Regions from separate parts of the Kitasatospora sp. NPDC001095 genome, predicted to be linked through region 2. Evidence: riboswitches for the same ligand, from Rfam matches in the RefSeq annotation. Region 2 holds a riboswitch; each other region holds the start of a gene.
What was found. A riboswitch is a leader RNA that binds a small molecule or an ion and turns the genes downstream of it on or off. The one in region 2 is predicted to bind cyclic di-AMP.
Positions count from the first base shown of each region.

Region 1: another riboswitch for cyclic di-AMP. It lies ahead of ACWDBB_RS29165 (M23 family metallopeptidase); the one in region 2 lies ahead of ACWDBB_RS07785 (transglycosylase family protein).
Region 3: another riboswitch for cyclic di-AMP. It lies ahead of ACWDBB_RS19220 (NlpC/P60 family protein); the one in region 2 lies ahead of ACWDBB_RS07785 (transglycosylase family protein).
Region 4: another riboswitch for cyclic di-AMP. It lies ahead of ACWDBB_RS03860 (M23 family metallopeptidase); the one in region 2 lies ahead of ACWDBB_RS07785 (transglycosylase family protein).

Region 1 covers NZ_JBSFKQ010000048.1:21,024-23,213, forward strand. The annotation lists gene ACWDBB_RS29165 (M23 family metallopeptidase) at 228-1,202, opposite strand; cyclic di-AMP (ydaO/yuaA leader) riboswitch at 1,205-1,342, opposite strand; gene ACWDBB_RS29170 (MFS transporter) at 1,696-2,190, shown strand, end outside.
Region 2 covers NZ_JBSFKQ010000006.1:15,334-17,523, reverse strand. The annotation lists gene ACWDBB_RS07785 (transglycosylase family protein) at 1-1,194, opposite strand, end outside; cyclic di-AMP (ydaO/yuaA leader) riboswitch at 1,181-1,344, opposite strand; gene ACWDBB_RS07780 (sirohydrochlorin chelatase) at 1,862-2,190, opposite strand, start outside.
Region 3 covers NZ_JBSFKQ010000021.1:37,289-39,478, reverse strand. The annotation lists gene ACWDBB_RS19225 (NlpC/P60 family protein) at 1-679, shown strand, start outside; cyclic di-AMP (ydaO/yuaA leader) riboswitch at 1,018-1,171, shown strand; gene ACWDBB_RS19220 (NlpC/P60 family protein) at 1,182-2,190, shown strand, end outside.
Region 4 covers NZ_JBSFKQ010000002.1:419,453-421,642, forward strand. The annotation lists gene ACWDBB_RS03850 (alpha/beta fold hydrolase) at 1-429, opposite strand, end outside; gene ACWDBB_RS03855 (YiaA/YiaB family inner membrane protein) at 505-795, opposite strand; cyclic di-AMP (ydaO/yuaA leader) riboswitch at 991-1,149, shown strand; gene ACWDBB_RS03860 (M23 family metallopeptidase) at 1,162-2,010, shown strand; gene ACWDBB_RS03865 (hypothetical protein) at 2,070-2,190, opposite strand, start outside.

The sequences.
Region 1 (2,190 bases), on a different contig from region 2:
CCCGTCCGAACGAAACCCGGGAACAGCCGGGCGGCACGGAAACGGCAGTGGCCGGCCCGGCCGCACGAGGAGTCCTCGTACGGCCGGGCCGGCCTGGGCGTGTCCCGCGCCCATGTCCGCCGTGCGGCGATCACCCGGTCGAGCGGTCACCCGACATGACCATCCCGGAGGATCGTTTCGCCCCGCAGCGACGGTGGTTCCGGAAACCCTCGGAGCTCAGCCGTGGGTCAGAGCGCGACGCCGTGCGCGCGCAGGTAGGCGACCGGGTTGATGTCCGAGCCGTACTCCGAGCCGTTGCGGACCTCGAAGTGCAGGTGCGGGCCGGTCACGTTGCCAGTGGCACCGGACAGGCCGATCTGCTGGCCGACGGTGACGGCCTGACCGATCCTCACGCCGATCGAGGAGAGGTGCGCGTACTCGGCGTAGTGGCCGTCGGCGAGCTTGATCTCGACCTCGTTGCCGTAGGCGCCGCCGTTGCCGGCCTTGACCACGACACCGTTGGCGATGGCGCGCAGCGGGGTGCCGGTGGAGGCGACGAAGTCCTGGCCGGTGTGGTGGCCGGAGGCCCACATCGAGCCGGCCACACCGTAGGCGGTGCCGAGCCTCGGGTTGGCCAGCGGGGCGACGAAGCCGGAGGTGGCGGCGGCGACCGGAGTGGCGGTCACGGCCTGGGCCGGGGTGGCGACCTGCAGCTGGGTCTGCAGCTGCGTGGCCGGCTTGGCGGCCTCGGTCCGCACCTGGACCCGGTCCTGCGCCTTGGCGGCCTGGGTCGCGGGAGCGACCGACTCGGCCGGGGCGGCGGCCTTCGCCGGAGCGGAGTCGGCCGACGGCGCGACGGCGTGGCCCGGCAGCGCGAGCCGCTGGCCCGCGAAGATCAGGTTCGGGTCGGCACCGACGACCGAGCGGTTCTGCTCGTACAGCGCGTGCCAGCCGCCCTCGACGTTCTTGACCTCGGCGATCTTGGACAGGGTGTCACCGCTGACGACGCGGTAGCTCTCCTGCACTGCCTGGGCGGCCGGAGCAGCGGCCGACTCGGCGCGGGCGGAGGCGGCGGCCTGCGCGACCGGGGCGGCCGGAGCGGTGTGGGCCTGGGCGCTCATCGCGGTGACGAGCGGGAGGGCGAAGGAGACGCCGGTGACGGCGGTGGCGATGCCGATGCGGGCGGCGCGGGGCAGGGCGATACGACGAGCCTGAGCAGGCATGGAAGTTTCCTCTCCGACGCCTGCGAGGTGAGCTGTCGGGTTCGGGCTGGAGTTGCCCGGCCGCATGCGCGGCTTCACCCCTAGCCGGTCCTGGACGCCCGCGCCCTGAGGCGCGAACTCCGGTCCGGCGACTTACCTGTGGGTCCCCCGCTCCTGCCGTACAGAGTTCGTTTCGAACCACCGGGCAGCGGCAGGACTCGGCGTTCCACCCGGCGGATCCGTCCGGACTGGCCGGGCGGTCGCTGAACTAAAACCCATCCGTTCGGGTGAAGCAATGTCGATCTTTGAAAGCGCAACCATTCCCCCTTCCCCGGTGACCCTCCGCAGGCCGGAGCACACGTTCCGTACACAATCCATTCACCCCCCGCCACTGATCCACGACCCTGCGCCGAGATCCGCGACGCTGCGCAGCCGCCCACTCACACCCCGCCCACCGTCAACACACCCACCGGTGACCCTTGTCACGTGCGCCCCGGCAGCGCAGGATTCGCCCGTGGCCACCTCAGAGGCCGGCACCCTGCGCCTGAGCACCGCGCAGGGCCGCTGGGTACTACTGGCGACGGTGCTCGGCTCCAGCATGGCGATGCTCGACGGCACCGTGGTGAACGTCGCCCTGCCCCGGATCGGCGCCGACCTCGGCGCCTCCCTCGCGTCCCTGCAATGGACCCTGAACGCCTATCTGCTCACCCTGGCGGGCCTGATCCTGCTCGGCGGCGCGCTGGGCGACCGGTACGGACGGCGCAAGGTCTTCCTGATCGGCGTGGTCTGGTTCGCCATCGCCTCCGCCGCCTGCGCCGCCGCACCGAACATCCACGTGCTGATCGCCGCCCGCGCCGTCCAGGGCATCGGCGGGGCACTGCTCACCCCCGGCTCGCTCGCCATGCTCCAGGCCGTCTTCCACCCTGACGACCGCTCGGCGGCGGTCGGCCTCTGGTCCGGCCTGGGCGGGGTGTCGGCGGCGGTCGGCCCGTTCCTAGGCGGCTGGCTG
Region 2 (2,190 bases):
GTGGTAGACGCCGGAGTCCTTGCCGTTGTTGGACCAGAACAGCAGGTCGCCCGGCTTGAGGCTGTCCAGCGAGACGTGGGTGCTGGCGGCGGCCTGGTCGGCGGCGACGCGCGGGACGGAGATGCCCGCGGCGCGCAGCGCGGCCTGGGTCAGACCGGAGCAGTCCCAGCCGCCGTTGCCGGTGCCACCGTAGACGTACGCCTGACCGATCTTCGACTCGGCGAAGGCGACCGCGGCGGCCATGCTGCCAGTGGCGGCCGGAGCCTGGGTCTGGGCCTGCGGCGCGGGCTTGGCGGCCGGCTTGGCGGCCGGGGCCGGGGTCTGCGCGGTCGGCTGGGCGTTCACGGCACCGCCGTTCGCGGACTGGCCGGACTTCTGGGAGCGGTCGGACCCGGTGGAGTCCGAGCCGGTCGCACCGCCGAAGGACAGCTGCTGGCCCGGGTAGATGGTGTCCGGGCCCTCGGTCAGGGTGCCGCGGTTGAGCTCGTACAGCCGCTGCCAGCCGCCCCGCACATTGTGCTGGTCGGCGATCGAGGACAGCCAGTCGCCCTCGACCACGGTGTAGTCGCCGCCCTGGGCCTGCTGCTGACGCTTCTGGACCCAGTCGCCGCGGTTGCCGGAGGCGGTGGAGCCGGCGGTGGCCTGCGCGCCGTCCTGGGCGGGCGCGGCGGGCTTCGTGGCGGGGGCCTGGGGCGTCGCGGCCGGAGTGGCCGGCTTGGCGCTCTGGACGGGCGCGGCGGGCTTGGAAGGGGTCGAGCCCGTGGCCGAGCCCGCCGAGGTGTCGACGGCGGCCGGGGTGCCGCCCTTGGCCAGGCCGGCCTTGACGGAGCAGACGGGCCAGGCACCCGGGCCCTGCGAGGCGAGGACCTTCTCGGCGATCGCGATCTGCTGGTCCTTGGTGGCCAGGTCGGCGCGCGTCGCGTAGGCGGTGCCGCCGAAGGCGGACCAGGTGCTGGAGGTGAACTGGAGGCCGCCGTAGAAGCCGTTGCCGGTGTTGATGCTCCAGTTGCCGCCGCTCTCGCACTGGGCGACCTTGTCCCAGGTGGCGACGGAGGCGGCCGAGGCGGTGCCCGGGGTGAGGCAGGGGACGGTGAGGCCGACGCCCGCGACGCCGAGGGCGGCGATCACGCGGCGGGTTCGGCCGGGCAGGCTGGTGCCGTTGGTGGGCAGCATGAAGACGGAGTCCTCTCCCACGCCTGCGAGGTGAGCTGTCGGATTCGGGCTGGAGTTGCCCGGCCGCGCCGGTGGGCGCGGCTTCACCCCTAGCCCTGGACCGTTCCGCAGACCGGTCCGGGGCGACTTACCTGTGGGTCCCCCGCTCCTGCCGTGGTGCGTTTTCGCGCTGCCAGGACATCCGACGGCAGGACTCGGCGTTGCGGATGAACCGGGTTCGTGTGGTCACGAACGGGGAGCACGTTAATCAGACTCAAGTTCAAACTGCAAACCACTGTGATGCGCATCACGGTTTAGTGGGAACTGCCAAAATTGCCGCCATCCATGATCGTAAATGATCGTTTTCGGGCAATGTCGTTGCTGGAGTCGACAACTGGCTCCACCTCAGAGCTGATGTGACACCGCGCCGAGTCGCGGAGCCGGCGCACCCTGGCGGTGGGGGAGTGGGCGCGATTCGAACACCTGGGCCTGCGCTCCCTATTCCCTTTCAAATGCCACCAGAACGGACATTCCGCGCTATTTTTCGCGTCATCGTCGTCATTGCCGTCCGCATCCGGGCGGGAGGGTGACGCGGGAGGGGCGATCCGGGAGGGACGACGCGCGGGCGGTGGGAGGGATAGAGCGAAGGGCCCGGAACGCAAGCCGTTCCGGGCCCTTCGGAGCGCGCCGAGCGGCGCGCGGAGTCGAACTACTGCCCGGCGGGCGCCTCGGCGGCCGCGTGGGCGCCGCGAGCACCCTCCACGACCCCCTCGGCCTCGGCGGCGGCCGCCGCCTCCGCCTCGGCCCGCGCCAGGTCCTCCGGGGACGGCGTGGGCAGCGCGGCCAGGTACGTGGAGGCGATCAGCTGGCCGACCGACGGGTACGAGCCCAGCGGCGCGGCCGACGGGCAGCCGGTCTCCTCGGCGGCGGTGGCGAGCAGCTCGGAGTCCGCCTCCGGGCCGATCACCAGCGGGGCCAGCGCCGGGCGCTGCGAGCCGGTCTCCTTGAGGTGGTTGACGGCCGCGGCCACCGAGCCGG
Region 3 (2,190 bases), on a different contig from region 2:
CTCCGACCCGTCCGGCTACCTGGAGAAGGCCTCGACCGTCCAGCAGGCCAGCACCAGCCAGGCCGAGGCGCTCAAGGGGCTGCTGGAACAGCAGCGCCGGCTGGACCAGGAGAAGGCCGAGGCGGCCGCCGTGCTCGCCTCGCTGGACACCACCACCAAGGACCTCAATCAGGCCAAGGCGGACGTCAACACCAAGCTGAAGGCCGCCCAGGACCTGCTGAACTCGCTCGGCGCCGCCGACCGCGCCGCGCTGAAGGCCCAGCAGGCGCAGGACGACCGCGCCTCGCGCGGCAGCGAGCGAGTCGACCTCGGCAGCCTGCCGCCGGCCAGCGGCTACGCGGCCGTGGCGATGGCCAAGGCGATGAGCAAGCAGGGCTCGCCGTACGTGTGGGGCGCCACCGGCTCGACCACCTTCGACTGCTCGGGCCTGATGGTCTGGTCGTACGGGCAGGCGGGCGTCTCGCTGCCGCGCACCTCGCAGGAGCAGGGCCACTACGGCACCCGGGTGCCCTCGCTGGACCAGGCCCAGCCCGGCGACCTGGTGATCTACGGCTCCGACATGCACCACGTCGGGATGTACATCGGCAACGGCATGGTGGTCCACGCGCCGCACACCGGTGACGTGGTGAAGGTGATGAAGGCCGACGCGATGCCGATCAACACCATCCGCCGGGTCTGACGGTCCGACACGCCCGCCGGGCTCCCTCGAGGGCCTGTGAAAAGCGCCACCCTCCCTTGGGGGTGGCGTTCGGCTTTCCCGCCCTTTCGCGACCACATGCTGAGAACCGATCAGCCTTGTGTGTGCCAGTGGTCACCATCGGTCATTTTCACAAAAGAACTTGGGTAATCTTCTGCCTTTTTTCTGACAAGGATTTGAACGGATCACGGTTCAGTTACTAGGGTCATGCTCCGAACCACCGCACTGTCGATCGCCCAGCCAGGGTGGCGGCGGTGGTTACCGCCGAGTTCGCGAGGCAGCGGGGCAGGTCGAAGCGACTGCCCGACAGGGGAGCCCAGTGTTCGGGGGCGCTGCGGAGCGGAGCCGGGGAACCATGTTCCTCCGGGGTGAATCGGCGCCAGGTCGGCCGGTGGAACGGCCGTGAGGCGTCGTAGGGCATGCTTCCGGCCCGAACCCGTCAGCTCACCCGGTAGGCGGACGTAGGAAGAAGGAGTCCGCCTTCGTGGCGTCCCATCGTCGTCCCAAGCCCGCCGGTCGCGCCCGCGTCTCGATCCTGACGGGTGTCGCCGCGGCGGCCGTCGTCCTCTCCGCGCAGGGTGCCCACGCGGACCCGCAGCCGACCAAGGAACAGGTCAAGGGGCAGGTCGACCAGCTCAACGAGCAGGCCGAGGTCGCGACCGAGAACTACAACGCCGCCCAGGCCAAGCAGCAGGAGCTGGAGAAGCAGGTCTCCGGCCTGCAGGACCAGGTGGCCCGTCAGCAGGCCCAGGTCACCGAGCTCCAGGGCGGCCTCGCCGAGATCGCCGGCGAGCAGTACCGCAACGGGGGCATATCCCCGACCGTCCAGCTGATGTTCTCCTCCAGCCCGGACAACTTCCTCAGCCAGGCCGGCACGCTGAACCAGGCCGGCAGCACCCAGAAGGGGCAGCTGAAGGAGCTCCAGGAGCAGCAGCGCAAGCTCGACCAGGACCGCAACGAGGCCCAGGGCAAGCTCGCCGAGCTGGAGTCGACCACCCAGCAGCTGAAGGCCTCCAAGGACGAGGTCCAGGGCAAGCTGAAGGCGGCCCAGGACCTGCTCAACACCCTGACCGAGCAGGACCGCCAGGCGCTGCGCCAGGCCGAGGAGAAGGCCGCGGCCGACGCCAAGGCCAAGGCCGACGCCGCCCAGGCGCAGCAGCAGCAGGCCGACCGCGCCTCGCGCGACAACAGCCGCGGCAACCTGGCGACCGGCTCGACCGCCGCTCCGGTGAAGGTGGCCGCGGGCAGCTCGCGCGGTGCCGCCGCCCTCTCGTACGCCGCGTCCAAGGTCGGCAGCCCGTACGTCTGGGGCGCCACCGGCCCGGGCTCCTTCGACTGCTCCGGCCTGATGGTCTGGGCGTTCAACCAGGCCGGGGTGTCGCTGCCGCGCACCTCGCAGGCGCAGGCCGGGGCCGGCACCCGGATCGGCTCGGACATCTCCCAGGCCCAGCCCGGCGACCTGCTGATCTTCTACAGCGACGCCCACCACGTCG
Region 4 (2,190 bases), on a different contig from region 2:
GACGATCCCGGCGACCCGCTCGGGCGCGTCCCCGGCGGCCTTCACGACCGTCGCCCCGGTGTACGAGTTGCCGGCGAGGACGGCGCGCTCGATGCCGAGGTGGTCGAGCAGGGCGAGGACGTCGTCGGCGATGGCGGCCGGGCTGTAGTCGTCCCAGCTGATCGAGGATTCGCCGAAGCCCCGCAGGTCCATGGTGACGACGCGGTGGCCGGCGGCGACCAGCAGCGGGCGCAGGTGCCGGTACGCGGCCCGGCTGTCGAGCATGCCCGGGAGCAGGACGACGGGGGTGCCGTCGCCCTGCCGGGTGTCGTCGAAGGCGATCCGGCCGCCGGGAACGCTCAGGTACTGGGTGCTCGGAGTGATGGTGCCGTTCACGGGGTCCTCCTCGGGCCGCGGGTGCTGGGCATCGGCGGTACTGCCGATAGCCATAAAGCTAAGGCTAATAGCCTTAGCCGTCAAGCGGTCGGCGGGCCGGGGGGAAGGGGCGCGGTCGGACGGGTGCGGTCAGACCCCTTCCACCTTGAACGGGTCGTGCTCGCTGAGCAGCTTCTCCAGCCGGGCCTGGTCCACCCGGGTGACCATCTCGTTGGACTCCTGCCGGTCCCGGACCACCTTCGCCAGCGTGAACGCGGAGGTGACGGTGTAGAGGAGGCCGATCCCGAGGAAGGCCCGGGTCCACCCGCCGACCGGCAAGTAGGCGATCCCGGCGGCGAGGGCGATGCCCGACAGGGCGAAGGAGAGGACGGCCTGGATGTGGTACGCGGCCGTGGTGCGGGTCTGCATCGGTGCGCTCATGGCGTCAGGATGCGGCCGCCCGGCCGGGCCGCACATGAGTAGGGGTACTCAGATGGGGCCGTGCGTGAGGGGTCGTTCGTTGACGTCCGTTCACCTGGGATCGGGCGGCCCGAAACGGATGGCTTGGAATCAGAGCCTCCTAGGATTAACGTTTGATAACGCAGCGCGGTTGTCAACGCCGTACCCAGACGGCACCGTGCGCCGTCGCCTAATCCCGCCGACCCGCCCCCGGGCAGGTCAGGGAGCCGGGGAACCACGTTCCTTGGGGTGAATCGGCGGGGCTCCGGCCCGGCCGTAGGAGACCTTCCTGCTCCGAACCCGTCAGCTAACCCGGTAGGCGCGAAGGAAGGAAAGGAGCGCGCCTCCGTGGCGTCGACGCACACCCCGGCACACCCGGCCGGCCCCGCAGCCGGTACCCAGCTCCTCGACCACCCCGGCCCGGACGGCCCCGAGGCCTTCGGCCCGGAGGCGTTCGCCGCGGAGGCCGACACCAACCGCCACCGGATGCCGCGTCAGACCCGCGGGGCCTCCCCGCTGCTCGGCGTCACCGCCGTCGCCGCCACGCTGGGCGCCACCGGCTTCGCCTCGGCGACCCCGGCCGCCGCCCCCGCCGTCGAGGTCCCGGACGAGACCCCGGTCGCCCTCTCCGCCGACCCCGGCCTCGCGCTCGCCGCCCGCATCCAGCACCAGGCCGACAGCCAGCGCACCGCCGCCGAGGAGACCGCCCGGCTGCAGGCCGCCCAGGAGGCGGAAGCCAAGGCCGCCGCCAAGGAGGCCGAGGCCAAGCGCGCCGCAGAGGAGGCCGAGCGGGCCAAGGCCGCCGCCCTCACCCTCCCGGTGAACGACTACCGGCTCTCCGCCCACTACGGCCAGAGCGCCCGCTACTGGGCCAACCTGCACACCGGCCTGGACTTCGCCGCCGACACCGGCACCCCCGTCCACGCGCTCGGCCAGGGCACCATCACCTCGGCCGGCTGGGCCGGCTCGTACGGCTACCGGATCGTCGAGACCCTGCCCGACGGCACCGAGATCTGGTACTGCCACCTCTCCTCGATCACCAAGGGCTCCGGCAACGTCGCCACCGGCCAGCAGATCGGCAAGGTCGGCGCGACCGGCAACGTCACCGGCCCCCACCTGCACATGGAGGTCCGCCCCGGCGGCGGCGCCCCGGTCGACCCGGAGCCCTGGCTCCAGCAGCGCGGCCTCAACCCCTGACGCACGCCCACCGACGCACCCGCGGGAGGGCCCTGGACCGGGGCCTCCCGCGCCGCGCCTCACTCCTCGACGGGCAGCTGCGCCAGGTACGCGTCGATCTCCTCCGGGCCCGGCTCCGGCGCCAGCTCCGGGAACTCCGTCACCAGCAGCCGCGGCAGCCCCGGCACCGTCCAGGCGCCG